DNA from 2 places in the Nocardioides sp. NBC_00850 genome. Region 1 is predicted to be linked to the other one. Evidence: predicted binding sites of a transcription regulator. Region 1 holds the regulator's gene; the other holds the start of a gene.
What was found. Region 1 encodes HrcA, which represses chaperone genes, less so after heat shock. Its sites were predicted from a motif close to TTGGCACTCGNNNNNNNCGAGTGCCAA; they were not measured.
Positions count from the first base shown of each region.

Region 2: a site for HrcA is predicted at 1,133-1,159, ahead of groL (chaperonin GroEL). Genes of this name have one in related genera too.

Region 1 is NZ_CP108845.1:2,650,467-2,659,013, forward strand. It holds gene hemW (radical SAM family heme chaperone HemW) at 1-1,156, shown strand, start outside; gene OH802_RS12955 (PspC domain-containing protein) at 1,247-1,441, shown strand; gene OH802_RS12960 (DUF3097 domain-containing protein) at 1,449-2,297, opposite strand; gene OH802_RS12965 (hypothetical protein) at 2,317-2,589, opposite strand; gene hrcA (heat-inducible transcriptional repressor HrcA) at 2,785-3,834, shown strand; gene dnaJ (molecular chaperone DnaJ) at 3,872-5,065, shown strand; gene OH802_RS12980 (16S rRNA (uracil(1498)-N(3))-methyltransferase) at 5,069-5,812, shown strand; gene OH802_RS12985 (Gmad2 immunoglobulin-like domain-containing protein) at 5,872-6,333, shown strand; gene OH802_RS12990 (winged helix DNA-binding domain-containing protein) at 6,349-7,401, shown strand; gene OH802_RS12995 (PhoH family protein) at 7,493-8,536, shown strand.
Region 2 is NZ_CP108845.1:1,762,631-1,771,177, reverse strand. It holds gene groL (chaperonin GroEL) at 1-968, opposite strand, end outside; gene OH802_RS08655 (GNAT family N-acetyltransferase) at 1,181-1,702, opposite strand; gene OH802_RS08650 (M1 family metallopeptidase) at 1,869-3,203, opposite strand; gene OH802_RS08645 (Pls/PosA family non-ribosomal peptide synthetase) at 3,219-7,058, opposite strand; gene OH802_RS08640 (YciI family protein) at 7,187-7,552, shown strand; gene OH802_RS08635 (YciI family protein) at 7,549-7,884, shown strand; gene OH802_RS08630 (RNA polymerase sigma factor) at 7,899-8,547, shown strand, end outside.

The DNA.
Region 1 (8,547 bases):
CGAATCGCTGAGCACGCTGGGGGAGAAGGGGCTGGGCTTCTACGTCCACGTCCCGTTCTGCACGGTCAGATGCGGCTACTGCGACTTCAACACCTACACCGCGATCGAGCTGGGTCCGGGCGTGAGCCGGCAGACGTACGCCGACCAGGCCATCGAGGAGGTCCGGCTGGCGCGCCGGGTGCTGGCCGACAGTGACAAGCAGGTGGACACCGTCTTCTTCGGCGGCGGCACCCCGACCCTCCTGCCAGCGAGCGACCTGACCGGCATGCTCGGTGCGATCAGGGACGAGTTCGGCCTCGCCGACGACGTCGAGGTGACGACCGAGGCCAACCCCGACTCTGTCGACCTGGACTACCTGCGCACCCTGCGCGAGGGCGGCTTCACCCGGCTCAGCTTCGGCATGCAGTCGGCCGTCCCCCACGTACTGAAGACCCTCGACCGCACCCACGACCCCGAGCGGGTCCCACTGGTCGTGGAATGGGCGCGCGAGGCCGGTTTCGAGCAGGTCTCCCTCGACCTCATCTACGGCACCCCGGGAGAGTCGATCGACGACTGGCGCACCAGCCTCGACGCCGCGCTGGCCAGCGACCCCGACCACATCTCGGCCTACTCCCTCATCGTCGAGGACGGCACCGCCCTGGCCCGAAGGGTCAGAAGAGGCGAGATCGAGATGCCCGACGAGGACGACCTCGCCGACAAGTACGAGCTGGCCGACGCCACCCTCCGAAAGCACGGCCTGACCTGGTACGAGGTCTCCAACTGGGCCACCGACGAGTCCCAGCGCTGCCGTCACAACATGCTCTACTGGCAGGGCGGCGACTGGTGGGGTGTCGGCCCCGGCGCCCACAGCCACGTCGGCGGCACCCGGTGGTGGAACGTCAAGCACCCCAAGGCGTACGCCGACCGCATCGGCGCCGAGCAGAGCCCCGCCCACGCTCGCGAGATCCTCGCCGAGGAGGACCGGCGGGTCGAGCGCGTCCTCCTCGAACTGAGGCTCGCCGACGGCCTCCCGGCGGACGCCCTCGACGACGAGGGCCACGCCGCTCTCCCGGAGCAGGTACGTCGCGGTCTGGTCACCGTCGCCGACGACACGATCTTCCTCACCGAGACCGGCAGACTCCTCGCCGACGCGGTGGTCCGAGACCTGCTCCCCTAGCCCATCCCTGAGTCCGGGACCTTGGTCCTGATCGAAGGATCAGGGGTGATCCTGATTGGTAAAGAGGGCCCGAGAGGGGAGAGTGGAGTCATGGCAACCACAACTCTTTCCCGTCCCAGCAACGACAAATGGATCGCCGGCGTCTGCGGCGGTCTCGGCGACCGTTTCGGCATCAACTCGAACCTGATCCGGCTGGCCTTCGTGATCTCCTGCCTGCTCCCCGGACCGCAGTTCATCGTCTACATCGTGCTGTGGATCATCATGCCGAAGAAGTCGTCCTACTGACCGAGGCTCAGACGGGCTCGGTCACGAAGTCGATCAGCTCCTCGACCCGCCCGAGCAGGGCGGGCTCCAGGTCGCCGAACGAATTGACCCGTCCCAGGATGTGCTTCCAGGCCCGCGCGATGTCGGCCTGATCCCGGTGGGGCCAGCCCATGTGCTGGCAGATGCCCTTCTTCCACTCGATCGACCGCGGCACGTTCGGCCAGGCCTCGAGCCCGAGCCGGCCCGGCTTGACCGCCTGCCACACGTCGATGAACGGGTGACCGACGATCAGCACGTGCTGACCGACCGCGGAGCGCCGGATCGACTCCGCGATCCGGGCCTCCTTGGAGCCTTTGACCAGGTGGTCGACGAGCACCCCGACCCGCCGCTGCGGTCCGGGTTTGAACGAAACCAGGTGGTCGGCGAGGTCGTCGACACCGCCCAGATACTCGACGACGACGCCCTCGATCCGCAGGTCGTCACCCCAGATCTTCTCGACCAGCTCGGCGTCATGACGCCCCTCGACGAAGATCCGCGACTCGCGCGCGACCCGGGCCTTGACGTTGTCCACGGCCACCGAGCCCGACGCGGTGCGGGTCGGCTTCGCCGGCGCTGTGCGGGTCACCGGGGGAGTGAGGATGACCGGCTTGCCCTCGAGCCAGAAGCCCGGCCCGAGCGGGAACGTACGCCGCTTGCCCTTCCGGTCCTCGAGTGTCAGCGTGTGCAGGTCGCGGTCGATCCGCACGATCTCGCCGACGAAGTCGGTCTCGACCTCCTCGATCACAGCGCCCAGCTCTGCGGGAGTCTCGACGGCACGCCCGTTCTTGGGCTTGCGCCAGTCGCCGGCCAGTACGTCGGAGCCGTAGCGATCGCTCATCCGGAGAACGGTAGTGGAGTCAGCAGCGAGAACCGGTGAGCACGCGCCCGAGCTGCTCGAGAACCTCGTCCGGCGTGGCCGCGGCCTCCGGGAACCGGAAGGTCACGTGGTGGCCGCCGTCGAGGGTGATCCAGGAGACGTCGACGCTCTCGGCGGTGAGGTTGGAGAGGCGTACGCCCACGATGTGACGCGGTCGCAGGCCGAGCCGTGCCGAGAGCGAGCGGCACAGGTCCGCCTGGTGCTCGTCGTTGGCGTGGGCCGTGATGCGGACCAGCAGATCGTCGGCGATCATAGGACTCTCCAGTGGGGCGGAAGCAGTGCAGAATGGCTCTAAGGTCAGCCTAACCTAAGGCTATCTCGATAGCGAGAGAAGTGTCCCGTTCCACAGAGCGGAGCGGCCACCGGAAACTGGTGCCTGTGACGCGAACCGGTAGGATTGGCACTCGCACGGAATGAGTGCCAGGCAGCCAGGACGATAGGAGGGCAGATGCAGAACGAACGCAGGCTCTCCGTCCTCCGAGCGATCGTCGAGGACTATGTGAAGACCGAGGAGCCGGTCGGCTCCAAGGCGCTCGTGGAGCGTCACGGTCTCGGTGTCTCCCCGGCGACGGTACGCAACGACATGGCCGCGCTGGAGGAGGAGGGCTACATCACCGCCCCCCACACCAGCGCCGGCCGGGTGCCCACCGACAAGGGCTACCGGCTCTTCGTCGACCGGCTGACCACGGTCAAGCCGATGACTACCGCCGAGAAGCGGGCGATCGCCGGCTTCCTCGAGGGCGCGGTCGACCTCGACGACGTCGTTACCCGCTCGACCCGGCTGCTCTCGCAGCTGACCCGCCAGGTGGCGGTGGTGCAATACCCGACCCTGAGCCGCTCGACCGTCCGCCACGTCGAGCTGGTCGCGCTGGCCCCGACCAGGCTCCTCCTCGTGCTCATCCTCAGCACCGGCCGCGTCGAGCAGCGACTGCTCGAGGTGACCGAGGAGGTCTCCGAGGAGACCCTGGCCACGTTGCGCGCGAAGATCAACACCGCGGTCGCCGGCGCCGTCATCGCCGAGGCCGGCGAGGCGCTGCGCACGATCGCCCAGCCGGCCGACGCGCCCGCCGACGCCCCGCAGACGGATACATTGAAGGATGGGCTCGCGGCCGCGGTGGCGGAGGCCCTGATCGAGGCGATGAACGACCACCGCTCCGACGAGCGGATCTCCATCGGCGGCACCAGCAACCTGGCTCGTTTCGGCGACAGCTTCGACACCGCCGTACGCCCGCTCCTGGAGGCCCTCGAGGAGCACGTCGTCCTGCTCAAACTGATGGGCGAGGCGACCGCGGGCGGACTGGTCACGGTGCGGATCGGCGCCGAAGGCCCCTACCAGGAGCTCTCCCAGACCAGCGTGGTCGCGACCGGCTACGGACCTGGCGACGAGGCGCTGGCCACGCTCGGCGTGGTCGGCCCCACCCGGATGGACTACCCCGGATCCATGGCGGCGGTGCGCGCGGTGGCGCGCTACCTCTCCCGGATCCTCGACGAGGCTTGAGCAGCAGACTCGATTCAAGGAAGATCAGCGAACTTCGATGGCAGGAAGACCGACGTTGGACCCCTATGAGCTCCTCGGTGTCGACAAGGACGCCGACGACGCAACGATCAAGAAGGCGTACCGGAAGCTGGCGCGCCAGTACCACCCTGACGTCAACCCCGACGCCGAGTCGCAGGAGAAGTTCAAGGAGATCTCCCACGCCTACGAGGTGCTGAGCGACCCGCAGAAGCGGGCTGCGTACGACCGCGGTGGCGACCCGTTCGCGGGAGGCTTCGGCGCCCAGGGCGCGGGCTTCTCGTTCACCGACATCATGGACGCCTTCTTCGGTGGCGCAGGTGCCGGCACGGGAGGCGCGGGGCGTGGCCCCCGTCCGCGCGTACGCCGCGGGCAGGACGCCCTCATCCGTCTCGACATCGACCTGGCCGAGGCCGCCTTCGGCGTCACCCGCGACCTCAAGGTCGACACCGCGGTCGTCTGTGACACCTGTGGTGGCGAGGGGGCCGCGGAAGGCTCCCACCCGATCCCGTGCGAGACCTGCCACGGCCAGGGTGAGGTCGCGGTCGTGCAGCGCTCCTTCCTGGGCGAGATCCGCACGCTGCGCCCGTGCTCGGCCTGCAACGGCTTCGGCACCGTCATCCCCGACCCGTGCCGTGACTGCAGCGGCGAGGGCCGGGTGCGCTCCCACCGCACCCTGACCGTCAAGATCCCGCCGGGCGTCGACGACGGCACCCGGGTGCAGCTCGCCGAGCAGGGCGAGATCGGCCCCGGCGGCGGCCCCGCCGGCGACCTCTACGTCGAGATCCACGTCGCCAAGCACGCCACCTTCACGCGGAGGGGCAACGACCTGCACTGCACCGCGAAGGTGCCGATGACCGCGGCCGCGCTCGGCACCACGCTCAACCTGCCGACGCTCGAGGCCGACCTCGTCGGCGAGGGCGCCGACCAGATCGACCCCGAGGACGCCTCGATCCAGATCGACCTCAAGCCCGGCACCCAGTCCGGCACCGACCACGTCCTGCGTGGCCGCGGTGTGCCCGGTCTGCGGGGAGGTCGCGGCGACCTGATCGTGACCATCAACGTGGAGACCCCCACCAAGCTCGACCTCGAGCAGGAGGCGCTGCTGCGCCAGCTCGCCGAGATGCGCGGTGAGGAGTCCGTCCAGGGCCAGCTCAAGGCGGCCCACAAGGGCGGCGTCTTCTCCTGGTTCAAGGACACCCTCAACGGGCACTGAGTCATGACCCTTCCCGTTCACCTCGTCGAGTCGCTCGTCGGCACCCGTGTCGGCGACGACATCGAGGTGAGCGGCGACGAGGGCCACCACGCGGTCGTCGTACGCCGCCTCCGGGTCGGCGAGGAGGTCGTGCTCACCGACGGCGCCGGCGAGGGCGTCACCGGCACGATCACGCAGACCACCAAGAAGTCGATGACCGTACGCGTCGACGAGATCATCCTCGGCGACGCGCCGCCCGAGCCCGCGCTGACGGTCGTCCAGGCGCTGCCCAAGGGCGACCGCGGCGAGCTCGCCGTCGAGATGCTCACCGAGATCGGCGCCGCCAGCATCGTCCCGTGGGCGGCAACCCGCTCGGTCGCCGTCTGGAAGGGCGAGCGCGCGGTCAAGTCCCTCGCCCGCTGGCGAGCCACCGCCCGCGAGGCCGCCAAGCAGTCGCGCCGGCTGTGGCACCCCGAGGTCGAGCCGCTGGCCACCACCGACGCCGTCGTGGCCAAGGTCGAGGCGGCCGACGTCGCCGTCGTGCTCCACGAGGAGGGCACCCTCCCGCTCGGCGCGGTCCCCGTCATCGACGAGGGCACGATCCTGGTCGTGGTCGGCCCCGAGGGCGGCCTGACGGAGGAGGAGATCTCCCTGTTCGAGAAGGCCGGCGCCACCACCATCCGTCTCGGCGGTGAGGTCCTGCGCACCTCGACCGCCGGCGTCGCCGCCTCAGCCGCCCTGCTGGCCCGCACCCGCCGCTGGGACTGACCGCCGACTGCTCGGCGTGGTGGGTTCGTCCTTCGGGGATGCCGGGTGAGTATGGAGGCATGAGGAGCACACGTACGCGTCCGGCGGGCGCCATGATCGCTCTTGCTCTCTGCGGCGTACTGGCTGCCGGGTGCGGCAGCAACGATGCCGTCGCCGAGGATCCCGACGTGTCGGCCGAGCCGTCCGAGGAGCCGTCGACACTGCCACGCACCTCCGGCCTGATCACGCTGGCGGCACCGGCCGAGGGGGCGACGGTCTCCGACAGCTTCGAGGCCTCGGGCAAGGCCAACTCGAACGAGGCGAACGTGCCGTGGGAGGTCCGCGACACCACTGGCGAGACAGTGCTCGAGGGGGCCGCGACGGCCGAGGGCTGGGTGGACAAGCTCTACCCGTGGAAGACCACGGTCGACGTCTCCGAGCTCGAGCCCGGGACGTACCTCTTCATCGCTCGCACCGACGACACCTCCGACGGCGAGGGGAAGCCTTCTGAGGAGGTCGGCGCCCGGATCACCGTCGAGTAGGAGATCATCGCTACCGTGATCCTCACCGAACGGCAGCTCAACCGGACCCTCCTGCTCCGCCAGCACCTGCTGTCGCGGGCCTCGCTCACCCCGGCCGAGATGATCGAGCATCTGGTCGGCCTGCAGGCGCAGGAGTCGATGCCGCCGTTCTTCGCGCTGACCGCCCGGCTGGAGTCGTTCGACCCCTACGCGCTCAGCGCGCAGCTCGAGTCGAGCGCGCTGGTCCGGCTCTCCTCGCTGCGGTCGACGATCCACATGCACACCGCCGCCGATGCCGCGCTGATCAGGGCCTGGACCCAGCCGGTCCACGACTTCTACACCCAGCGGGTCGAGATCGTCCGCCCGGCGGCGCAGCTGGAGGGCTTCGTGGAGGCGGCCGAGGACGTACTCGCTCTCGGGGCGCTGCCCAACGCGGCCCTCGAGGCCGGCCTGGTCGAGCACTTCCCCGACGTCCCGGCCAAGGCGCTCGGCCTGCGGGCGCGCAACGAGCTGCCGCTGGTGCAGCTGCCGCCGCGAGGCCTGTGGAAGGGCTCGGGCGGGCTGGTCTACGACCTGCTCCCGCGCTGGACGGGCGTGCCGCCGGTGGCCGTGGACGATGTCGTCCCCACGCTGGCGCCGGAGATCGTACGCCGCTACCTGCGCGCCTTCGGGCCGGCGACCGCCGCCGACATCACCACCTGGTCGTCGCTGACCCGCCTGGGTCCGGTGGTCAAGCGGATCGAGGGCCTGGTCACCTACCGCGACGAGGCCGGCAAGACCCTCTACGACGTTCCGGACGCTCCGCTCGCCACCGGCGAGGAGCACGCCCCGGTGCGACTGCTGGGCAGGTTCGACAACGTCTGGCTCTCGCACGCCAACCGGGAGCGGATCACCGCCAAGGGGACCCGGAAGGAGTGGGGCATCGGGGGCGGCGGCGCGGTCATCATCGGCGGTGGCCACCTCATCGGTCTCTGGAAGCCGGTCGACGGCAAGGTCGAGGTCGTCAAGCTGCTCCGCGACCTCACCCCGGACGAGCGCGACGAGCTCGCCGAGGAGACCGTACGCGTCGAATCGCTGCTGGCGAGCTGACGCCGCAACTATCCAGTAGGAGAGGGGCCGAGCGCCCGCGTACCATGGACGCATCAGCCTCGTGACGAGAAAGGGCCCGCTCCGGGCATCCATGACCGATCGACACCCAAGTCCGCTTCCGACCGACACCTCCGACCAGGGGGTCACCGCGACCACCAAGCACACCGTGGTCGTTCCGAACAGCGTCGACATGGTGACCGTCCTCGGTCCGGCCGATGAGCACCTCGGGATCATCGAGGCCCACTTCGACGCAGACGTGCACGTGCGCGGCAACCGGATCACCCTCCACGGTGCCCCCAGCGAGATCGCGATGATCGAGCGGGTCCTGGAGGAGCTGGTCCAGATCATCCGCACCGGCCAGGGCGTCAGCGGCGAGACGGTGGAGCGGGTGATCGGCATGCTCCAGGCCGACACGACCGAGAAGCCGGCCGACGTGCTGAGCCTCAACATCCTCTCCAACCGCGGCCGGAGCATCCGCCCCAAGACGCTCAACCAGAAGCGCTACGTCGACGCGATCGACAAGCACACGATCACCTTCGGCATCGGCCCGGCCGGCACCGGCAAGACCTACCTGGCGGTCGCCAAGGCGGTCCAGGCGCTGCAGACCAAGCAGGTCACCCGGATCATCCTGAGCCGTCCGGCGGTCGAGGCCGGCGAGAAGCTCGGCTTCCTGCCCGGCACCCTGACCGAGAAGATCGACCCCTACCTGCGCCCGCTCTACGACGCGCTGCACGACATGATGGACTCGGAGCTGATCCCCAAGCTGATGGCGTCGGGGACCATCGAGGTCGCCCCGCTCGCGTTCCTCCGCGGGCGAAGCCTCAACGACTCCTTCATCATCCTCGACGAGGCGCAGAACACCACGCCCGAGCAGATGAAGATGTTCCTGACCCGCCTCGGCTTCGGCTCCAAGATCGTGGTTACCGGTGACGTGACCCAGACCGACCTCCCCAACGGCCAGAAGTCCGGGCTCCGGGTCGTGGAGGGCATCCTCGACGACGTCAAGGACATCAGCTTCAACAACCTGACCAGCCACGACGTCGTACGCCACCGGCTGGTCGCCAAGATCGTCGCCGCCTACGAGGAGCACGACGTGCAGAGCCAGGGCCGGGCCTCGGGAGAGAGCAGGGCATGAGCGAGCGCCAG
Region 2 (8,547 bases), 890 kb from region 1:
ATGACGACCTTGCGGGCCTGGCCGAGCAGCTCGATGCCGGCGGTGTCCAGGGAGAGGCCGACCTCCTCGGAGATGACCTGGCCACCGGTGAGGATCGCGATGTCCTGCAGCATGGCCTTGCGGCGGTCACCGAAGCCCGGAGCCTTGACGGCGACGGACTTGAAGGTGCCCTTGATCTTGTTGACGACCAGCGTCGAGAGAGCCTCGCCGTCGACGTCCTCGGCCAGGATGACCAGCGGCTTGCCGGTCTGCATGACCTTCTCCAGGACCGGGATCAGGTCCTTGACGCTGGAGATCTTCGAGTTGACGATCAGGATGTACGGGTCGTCGAGGACGGTCTCCATACGCTCCGGGTCGGTCACGAAGTAGGCCGAGATGTAGCCCTTGTCGAAGCGCATACCCTCGGTCAGCTCGAGGTCGAGCCCGAAGGTGTTCGACTCCTCGACGGTGATGACGCCTTCCTTGCCGACCTTGTCCATCGCCTCGGCGATGATCTCGCCGACGGTGGTGTCAGCAGCGGAGATCGAGGCGGTAGCAGCGATCTGCTCCTTGGTCTCGATGTCCTTGGCCTGGGCGAGCAGCTGCTCGGTGACGGCGTCGACGGCCGCCTCGATGCCGCGCTTCAGGCCGGCCGGGTTGGCACCCGCGGCGACGTTGCGCAGGCCCTCGCGGACCAGCGCCTGGGCGAGAACGGTCGCGGTCGTCGTGCCGTCACCGGCGACGTCGTCGGTCTTCTTCGCGACCTCCTTGACCAGCTCGGCACCGATCTTCTCGTAGGGGTCCTCGAGCTCGATCTCCTTGGCGATGGAAACACCATCGTTGGTGATCGTGGGGGCACCCCACTTCTTCTCGAGCACGACGTTGCGGCCCTTGGGACCGAGGGTGACCTTGACGGCGTCGGCGAGGGTGTTGAGACCCTTCTCCAGACCCCGACGGGCCTCCTCGTTGAAAGCGATGAGCTTCGGCATTGCTCCTGCGATCCTTCACTTGGGAAGTTCGTTGGATCCGGTCCGATGGGTTGCCCGCGACGGACGACGCCACTCCCGGCAGAACCCTTCCCTGCCGCTCGCGACGCCTCAACGTCACCGGTCCGGTTGTTGTCACTCTCATGGTAAGAGTGCCAGCCTCATGTTTAGCACTCGACCCCTGCGAGTGCAAGAAAATCCCAGGATGGCGACGGTCAGAGAGGCTTCGCGAGCTCGGCGAACTCGAGGTCGTCACGCAGCGGGCGGCCGAAGCGCTCGTCGCCGTAGGGGAACGGCTCGAAGCGTCCCGTACGCCCGAATCCGCGCCGCTCGTAGAACGCGATCAGGTCCTCGCGCTGGCGGATCACGGTCATCCGGATCTCCTCCGCGCCCCACTCGCGCGCGATCCGCTCGGCCTCGGCCATGACGGCCTTGCCGACGCCGGCTCCCTGCAGCTGCGGCGAGACGGAGAACATGCCGAAATAGACGTACGCCTCTCGCTTCTGCAACTGGCAGCAGGCGACGATCTCGCCCGGCCGCTCAGCGACGAGGAGCCGGGATCCCGGAGCGGTGATCACCTCACGTACGCCCTCGGGGTCGGTGCGCTGCCCGGCGAGCAGGTCGGCCTCGGTGGTCCACCCGGCACGGGAGGCGTCGCCGCGATAGGCCGACTCGATCAGCCCGACCAGGGCTTCGACGTCGGAGAAGTTGGCGTCACGGAAGGTCAGCTCAGGCACGTCGCCGAGGGTAGCCGGAGTCAGCACCCGCTGGTCGAGCCGCGAGGCCGCCTGCGGCCGAGCGTGTCGAGACCAACACGGGTCCTGCTGTGCGCCGAGGGGACTGTGTTGGTCTCGACACGGATTCGCTCGTTCCTCACGAATCCGGCTCGACCAGCGGCGCGATTCAGGCGGGCAGGTCGGGCAGCGCCGGCCGGCGCAGCCAGGCATCGAAGAGCGCGGTGAGGTCGCGGCCGCAGACCTCGGCCGCGAGGGCCTCGAAGTCGGCGGTGGTGACCGATCCCCCGCTGTGCCGGGCGACCCACGTGCGCAGGATCTTGAAGAAGGCCCCGTCCCCGACGGTGCGCCGCAGTGCGTGCAGGGCGAGCGCTCCGCGCTTGTAGACGCGGTCGTCGAACATGTCCGCGGGACCGGGGTCGGCGAGGACCAGGTCCTGCGCCAGCGCCTTCAGCCGGCGGTGATGGTGACGGGCGTGCTCGCCGCACGAGCGGCCACCGGAGGCGTCGGACCACAGCCACTCGCTGTAGCAGGCGAAACCCTCGTGCAACCAGATGTCGCGCCACTCGCGCAGGGTCACCGCGTTGCCGAACCACTGGTGGGCGAGCTCATGGGCGACGAGGCGTACCTCCGACCACTCGCCGGTCAGGTGGTTGCGCCCGAAGGTCGACAGTGACTGCGACTCGAGCGGGATCTCGAGCTCGTCGTCGGTGACCACGACGGAGTAGGAGGCGAAGGGGTAGGGCCCGAAGACCGAGGTGAAGTAGGCCATCATCTCCCGCTGGCGCCCGAAGGAGGCCTCGAACCCGGCGGTGGCGTCGACCGGGTACGCGGCCCGGATCGGCACCCGGCCGCCCGGCCCTTCGGCCGGCGCGATGTCGACGACCCGGTAGCGCCCGATCTGCACGGTGGCCAGGTAGGTCGCCATCGGCTCGGCCTGCCAGTAGCGCCAGGTCTCCCCGCTGCCGCGGCGTACGCGGGAGGTCAGCTCGCCGTTGGAGACGACCGCATAGCCCGGCGCGGTGGTCACGCTGATCGCGTAGCGAGCCTTGTCGGAGGGGCGGTCGTTGCACGGGAACCAGGTCGGCGCACCATGCGGCTGACCTGCGACGATGACGCCGTCATCGAGCTCCTCCCAGCCGGCGTCGCCGTGGTGCGAGAGCACCACCGGCCGGGGCTTGCCGGAGTATCTGACCGTGACCACGAACTCCTCGCCGGCCGCGATCCGCGAGCGGAGGTTCAGCACCAGGCGGTGGTCGTGGTGGGACCACTTGGCCGGTGGGCGGCCGTCGATCGCGACCTTCTGCACCCGCAGGTGCGCGAGGTCGAGGACGACGCGGCTGAGGTCCTCGACGGCGACCGCACGGATCGTCGCCGTGCCCGCGAGCCGGTTGCCGACCAGGTCGTAGGTGAGCTCGAGGTCGTAGTGGGTCGCGCTCCACGACAGGTCCCCGTGACCTGAGAGGTAGGGGTCTGCTGTGGGGAGCTTCGGCACGGCGGTCATGTTAGAGGCATCCGCTCAGCCGGCCTGGTCCCAGGGACCGATCGGGTTGCCGATCCAGAGGGTCTTGTCCGGCAGGCTCTCCCCGCGCATGACCAGCGAGACCGGGCCGACGACCGCATGCCGGCCGATGGCCGCGGCGGGCAGGATCACCGAGTTGGGCCCGAGCGTGGCACCGCGCCGGAGGACGACCTCGTCGAGGGCCAGGACGCGGTCGTGGAACAGGTGGGTCTGCACGACCGTGCCGGCGTTGACCGTGGCGCCGTCGCCGAGCTCGACGAGGTCGGTCTCGGGGAGCCAGCGGGTCTCGATCCACACGCCGCGGCCGATCTTCGCGCCGAGCGCTCGGAACCAGAGGTTGAGCACCGGGGTCCCGGACACGGCACCGGTGAACCAGGGCGCGGCGAGCACCTCCACGAAGGTGTCGGCCAGCTCGTTGGCCCACACGAACCAGCTCCACAGCGGGTGCGACCCGGCCCGGATGCGGCCCACGAGCAGCCACTTCGCCGCCACCGTGATCCCGGCGGCGACCGCACCGGCGGCCGCGAGCATCGGACCGGCGACCAGGATCGCGACGAGGAGGTCGGTCGCCTCCCACACCCGCACGAGCACGTAGCCGACCCCTGTGTAGAGCAGCACCGCGAGCGTCTGCGGCACCAGCCGGGCCAGCTCGACGAGCGCCCGAGCGATCTTGAGGCGTGTCGGTGGATCGTAGGTGCGCCCCGAGTCGGTCTCGCCGGCCGCCCGGCGCAGCGGTGCCGGCGGCGAGCCGAGCCAGCTCTCCCCCTTCTGCGCGCGTTTGCGCCGCGGGGCCGCGCTGAGCACGGCGACCAGGGACGCCTTCGGCACCTTGCGGCCGGGCGCCGCCATGCCGGAGTTGCCGACGAAGGCGCGCTTGCCGATCTTCACCCGCTCGACCCGCATCCAGCCGCCGCCCAGCTCGTAGCCGCCGATCAGGGTGTCGTCGGCCAGGAAGCTCTGGTCGTTGACCTGCGTCAGCCCGGGGATCATCAGGACCGTCGAGGCCTCGACGTGCTTGCCGATCTTCGCGCCCAGCGCCCGCAGCCACAGCGGCGTCAGCGTCGAGGAGTAGAGCGGGAAGAGCCAGGTGCGGGCCTCGTCGAGCACCTGCATCGTCGACCAGACCGCGACACCGGCCAGGCTGCGTACGGGATGTACGCCGGGGGTGATCGCCAGACCGGCGAGCCGCACCACCGCCCAGATGAGCGCGGCGAGGGTGGCGAAGCCGGCAGCCACCGCGACCGGGCTCCAGGCCAGCAGCGCCCCGATGTCGGTGTAGGAGGTGGGCACGCCGGCGAGGGCGACGGCGACGAGCACCCCGACGCCGATGGCGACCGCGGGAAGAAGCGCGAGAACGGCGGCCGCGATGCCGTAGAGGAGCATCCAGACCTGAGCTCGCGCCTCGGGCGGCTGCCATGGTCCGCGGGCCTCTCTGGCGGCGCGTACGGCCGGCGAACCCGACCAGAACTCGCCCGTCGGCACCACTCCGAAGACCGCCGAACCGGGTCCGACCTCGGCGTCGTCGCCGACCCGGGCGCCGGGCAGCAGAGTCGACCGTGCCCCGACGCGGGCCCGTTCGCCCACCTCGACCTCGCCGAGATGGAGCACGTCACCCTCGATCCAGTGACCGGAGAGGTCGACCTCCTGCTCGATCGAGCAGCCCTTGCCGAGGGTGAGCATGCCCGTGACCGGCGGGAGGCTGTGCAGGTCGACGTTCTTGCCCATCCGCACGCCGAGCAGCCGGGCGTACCAGAGCATCCACGGTGCCCCGGCGAGGCCGTGCGCGCCGAGCTCGTCGACGGCGTGCGTCGCCAGCCAGAGCCGGAGATGGACCTTGCCGCCGCGGGGGTGCTCCCCTGGACGTACGCCGCGCAGGATGAGTCGCGCCGCACCCGCGGCGAGCAGCATCCGGCCCGGTGGGGTCAGGAAGGCGAGGACGGCCGGCACGAGGATCCACCAGCTGAGCGACGGCAGCCAGGGCGCCCACGGCTGGGCGAGCGTCGTCCCGAGCCCGATCCAGGTCAGCCAGCGCGGCGCCGCGAGACAGCGCAGCAAGATCGTCGCGACCACCTGCGCGACCTGGGTCTTGAGGCGTACGGCCGGCACCTCGTGCTCGGAGAGCGCGGCAGAGCTGCCCATCTCGTCGATGTAGGTGGCCAGCGCGCCGAGCTTCGGCTGGTCGTAGATGTCGCCGAGCGCGACCTCGGGGAAGCGCTCGCGGATCAGGCTGACCATCTGGGCCGCGGTCAGGCTGCCGCCGCCGAGGTCGAAGAAGTCCGCCGCCGGCCCGGTGACCTCGGCGCCGAGGACGTCGTTCCACAGCCCGGCCAGCCAGGCCTCGGTGTCGCTGAGCCCCTCGCCCGAACCCGCGGCCGAGGCGAGCGGCCACGGCAGTGCGTCGCGATCGACCTTCCCGCTCGTACGCGTCGGGAGGCTGTCGACCACGGCCAGCCGTGGCACCAGGGCGGCCGGCATGTCGGCCCGGAGCCGGGCGACGGAGGTGGCCTGGTCGAAGGTGTCGTCGACGGTGACGTAGCCGACCAGCAGGCTGTTGCCCGCGGCGCTCCTCCGCACGGCCGCCGCGGCCCCGACGACCCCGTCCAGCTGCAGCAGCGCGCTGTCGATCTCGCCAAGCTCGATGCGCCGGCCACCCAGCTTGATCTGGTCATCGGCGCGCCCGCCGAAGAGCAGCCCGGCGGGGTCGTTGACGACCAGATCGCCGGAGCGGTAGGCGCGCTCCCAGCCGAGGGTGGGCATGGGGGCGTACTTCTCGGCGTCCTTGGCCGCGTCCAGATAGCGCGCCAGGCCGACGCCACCGATGATCAGCTCGCCGGCCTCGCCCTCGGGGACCGGAACCCCCGTGGCAGGGTCGACGACGGCGAGGTCCCAGCCATCGAGCGGGAGGCCGATCCTCACCGGCCCTTCTGCGGTCAGCTGGGCACCGCAGGCCACCACCGTCGCCTCGGTCGGACCGTAGGTGTTCCACACCTCGCGGCCGGACGTGACCAGTCGGGCCGCGAGCTCGGGCGGGATCGCCTCGCCGCCGGTGATCAGCAGCCGGACCCGGTCGAGCGAGGACGGCGGCCACAGCGCGACCAGCGTGGGCACCGTCGAGACGATGGTGATCTGGTTGGCGACCAGCCATGGACCGACGTCGACCCCGGAGCGCACCAGCGCCCGCGGCGCCGGGACCAGGCAGGCGCCGTAGCGCCACGCCAGCCAGATCTCCTCGCAGCTCGCGTCGAAGGCCACCGAGAGTCCCGCCATCACCCGGTCGCCGACCCCGATCGGGGCGTCCTGGAGGAAGAGTCGCGACTCGGCGTCGACGAACGCCGCGGCGTTGCGGTGGGTGACCGCGACGCCCTTCGGGGTGCCGGTCGACCCGGAGGTGAAGATCACCCAGGCGTCGTCGTCGATCGACGGCTCCTCCGGCTCGCGTTCCTCGCCGGGCTCGCTCGTCGTGGTGACCCGCAGGTCGTTGGTCACGACCGCGGCGACCTGCGCCTCACCGAAGACCAGCCGCGCCCGCTCCTCGGGGTCGTCGGCGTCGACCGGCACGTAGGCAGCACCCGCGCAGAGGATCCCGAGGATCGCGACGTACAGGTCGGTGGTGCCGCTCGCGATCCGCAGCCCGACCTTGTCCCCCGGCCCGATCCCGGCGGCGTTGAGCTCGGCGGCCAGCCCATCGGCGGCCTCCTCGAGCTCGGCGTACGTCAGCAGTCCGTTGCCCGCGTCGACGGCCGGCTCGTCGGGCACCTGGGCCGCGGTGGCCCGGAAGATGTCGACGAGGGTCCGGGGCTCGGGCGCGAGGTCGCCTCGCAGCAGGGGGTCGGTCACACCCGGAGCCTTCCGGGCTCAGTTGAACGCATGACATACATCTTCCTTCTTTCTCGCTGTCGATTTGGCCTTGTCCCACCCGTCATCCCCGGTGACAGACTCATTCCGAGACGAGAAGGGAAACCACCATGACCAGATACATGGTGCTGCTGCCGACGAACGAGGCCTTCTGGGCCGAGTCGACGCCGGAGGAGAAGGCAGCCGGATACGAGGTGCACGGCAGGTTCGCCAAGCTGCTGGCCGAACGCGGCCACAAGGTCACCGGCGGCGCCGAGCTCCACCACTCCAGCAAGGCCAAGACGCTGCGCAAGACCGGTGACGGGGTGGTGATCACCGACGGCCCGTTCGCCGAGACCGTCGAGCACGTGACCGGCTTCTACACGATCGAGACCGACGACGCCGACGACATGCTCGAGTGCTGCAAGGTGCTCGCCGAGCTCGAGACGGCGCTCGAGGTCCGCGAGATCGTCGAGCACGAGGGGATGTCCGCATGAGGTACTACCTGCTCATCCCCAACGTCGAGGCCGAGTGGCAGGCGAAGTCGGAGGAGGACCGGAACGCGTTGTTCGCCGTGCACGAGAAGTTCGCGGCTCTCCTCGCCGAGCGCGGCCACACGATCTTGAAGGGGTACGGCGCGGCGCTCGCCCTGCCGTCGACGGCGGTGACCGTGCGTACCTCCGGCGTCACCGACGGCCCCTACACCGAGGCGGCCGAGCACCTCGCCGGGCTCTACGTCGTGGAGTCCGAGGACCGCGACGACCTGGCCGAGTGCTGCAAGCTGCTCGCCACGGTCGAGTCGGCGATCGAGATCCGCGCGGCGGACTAGGGCGACCCACGGCGATGCTGGAGACGCTGCTGCGCGACGAGTGGGGCCGTTTGCTGGCCCTGCTCGTCGCGCAGTTCCGGCGTCTGGACCTGGCCGAGGACGGTCTGGCCGACGCGTTCGAGGCGGCCGCCCGGCGCTGGCCCGTCGACGGCGAGCCCGACAACGGACCGGCGTGGCTGCTCACCACGGCGCGGCGGCGGATCGTGGACCGGATGCGTTCTGAGGAGGTGCTGGCTCGCAAGATGCCGCTGCTCGCCGTGGATGCGGCGGTGACCCAGGAGGCACAGCGGGTGATGGTCGATTCTGGTGAGGTCACCGACGAGCGGCTGCGCCTGGTACTGCTCTGCGCCCACCCGACCCTGTCCCGCGAAGCCGCCGCGGCGCTCACCCTGCGTCTGGTCCTCGGCGTCTCCACCGAGGACATCGGGCGGTTGTTCCTGCAGTCGAAGGCGACGATGGCGGCGCGGCTGACCCGTGCCCGGAAGCGGCTGGCGGGCGCCTCCTTCGAGGTACCCGCGGATCTCGCCGGCCGGGTCGGGATCGTCGCCGAGGTCGCCTATCTCGCGTTCACGGCGGGCTACGCCCCCGGCACCGGTCCGGATGTCGTACGCAGCGACCTGGCGGGCGAGGCGATCCGGCTGGTCCGCGTCCTTCGGTCGGTGC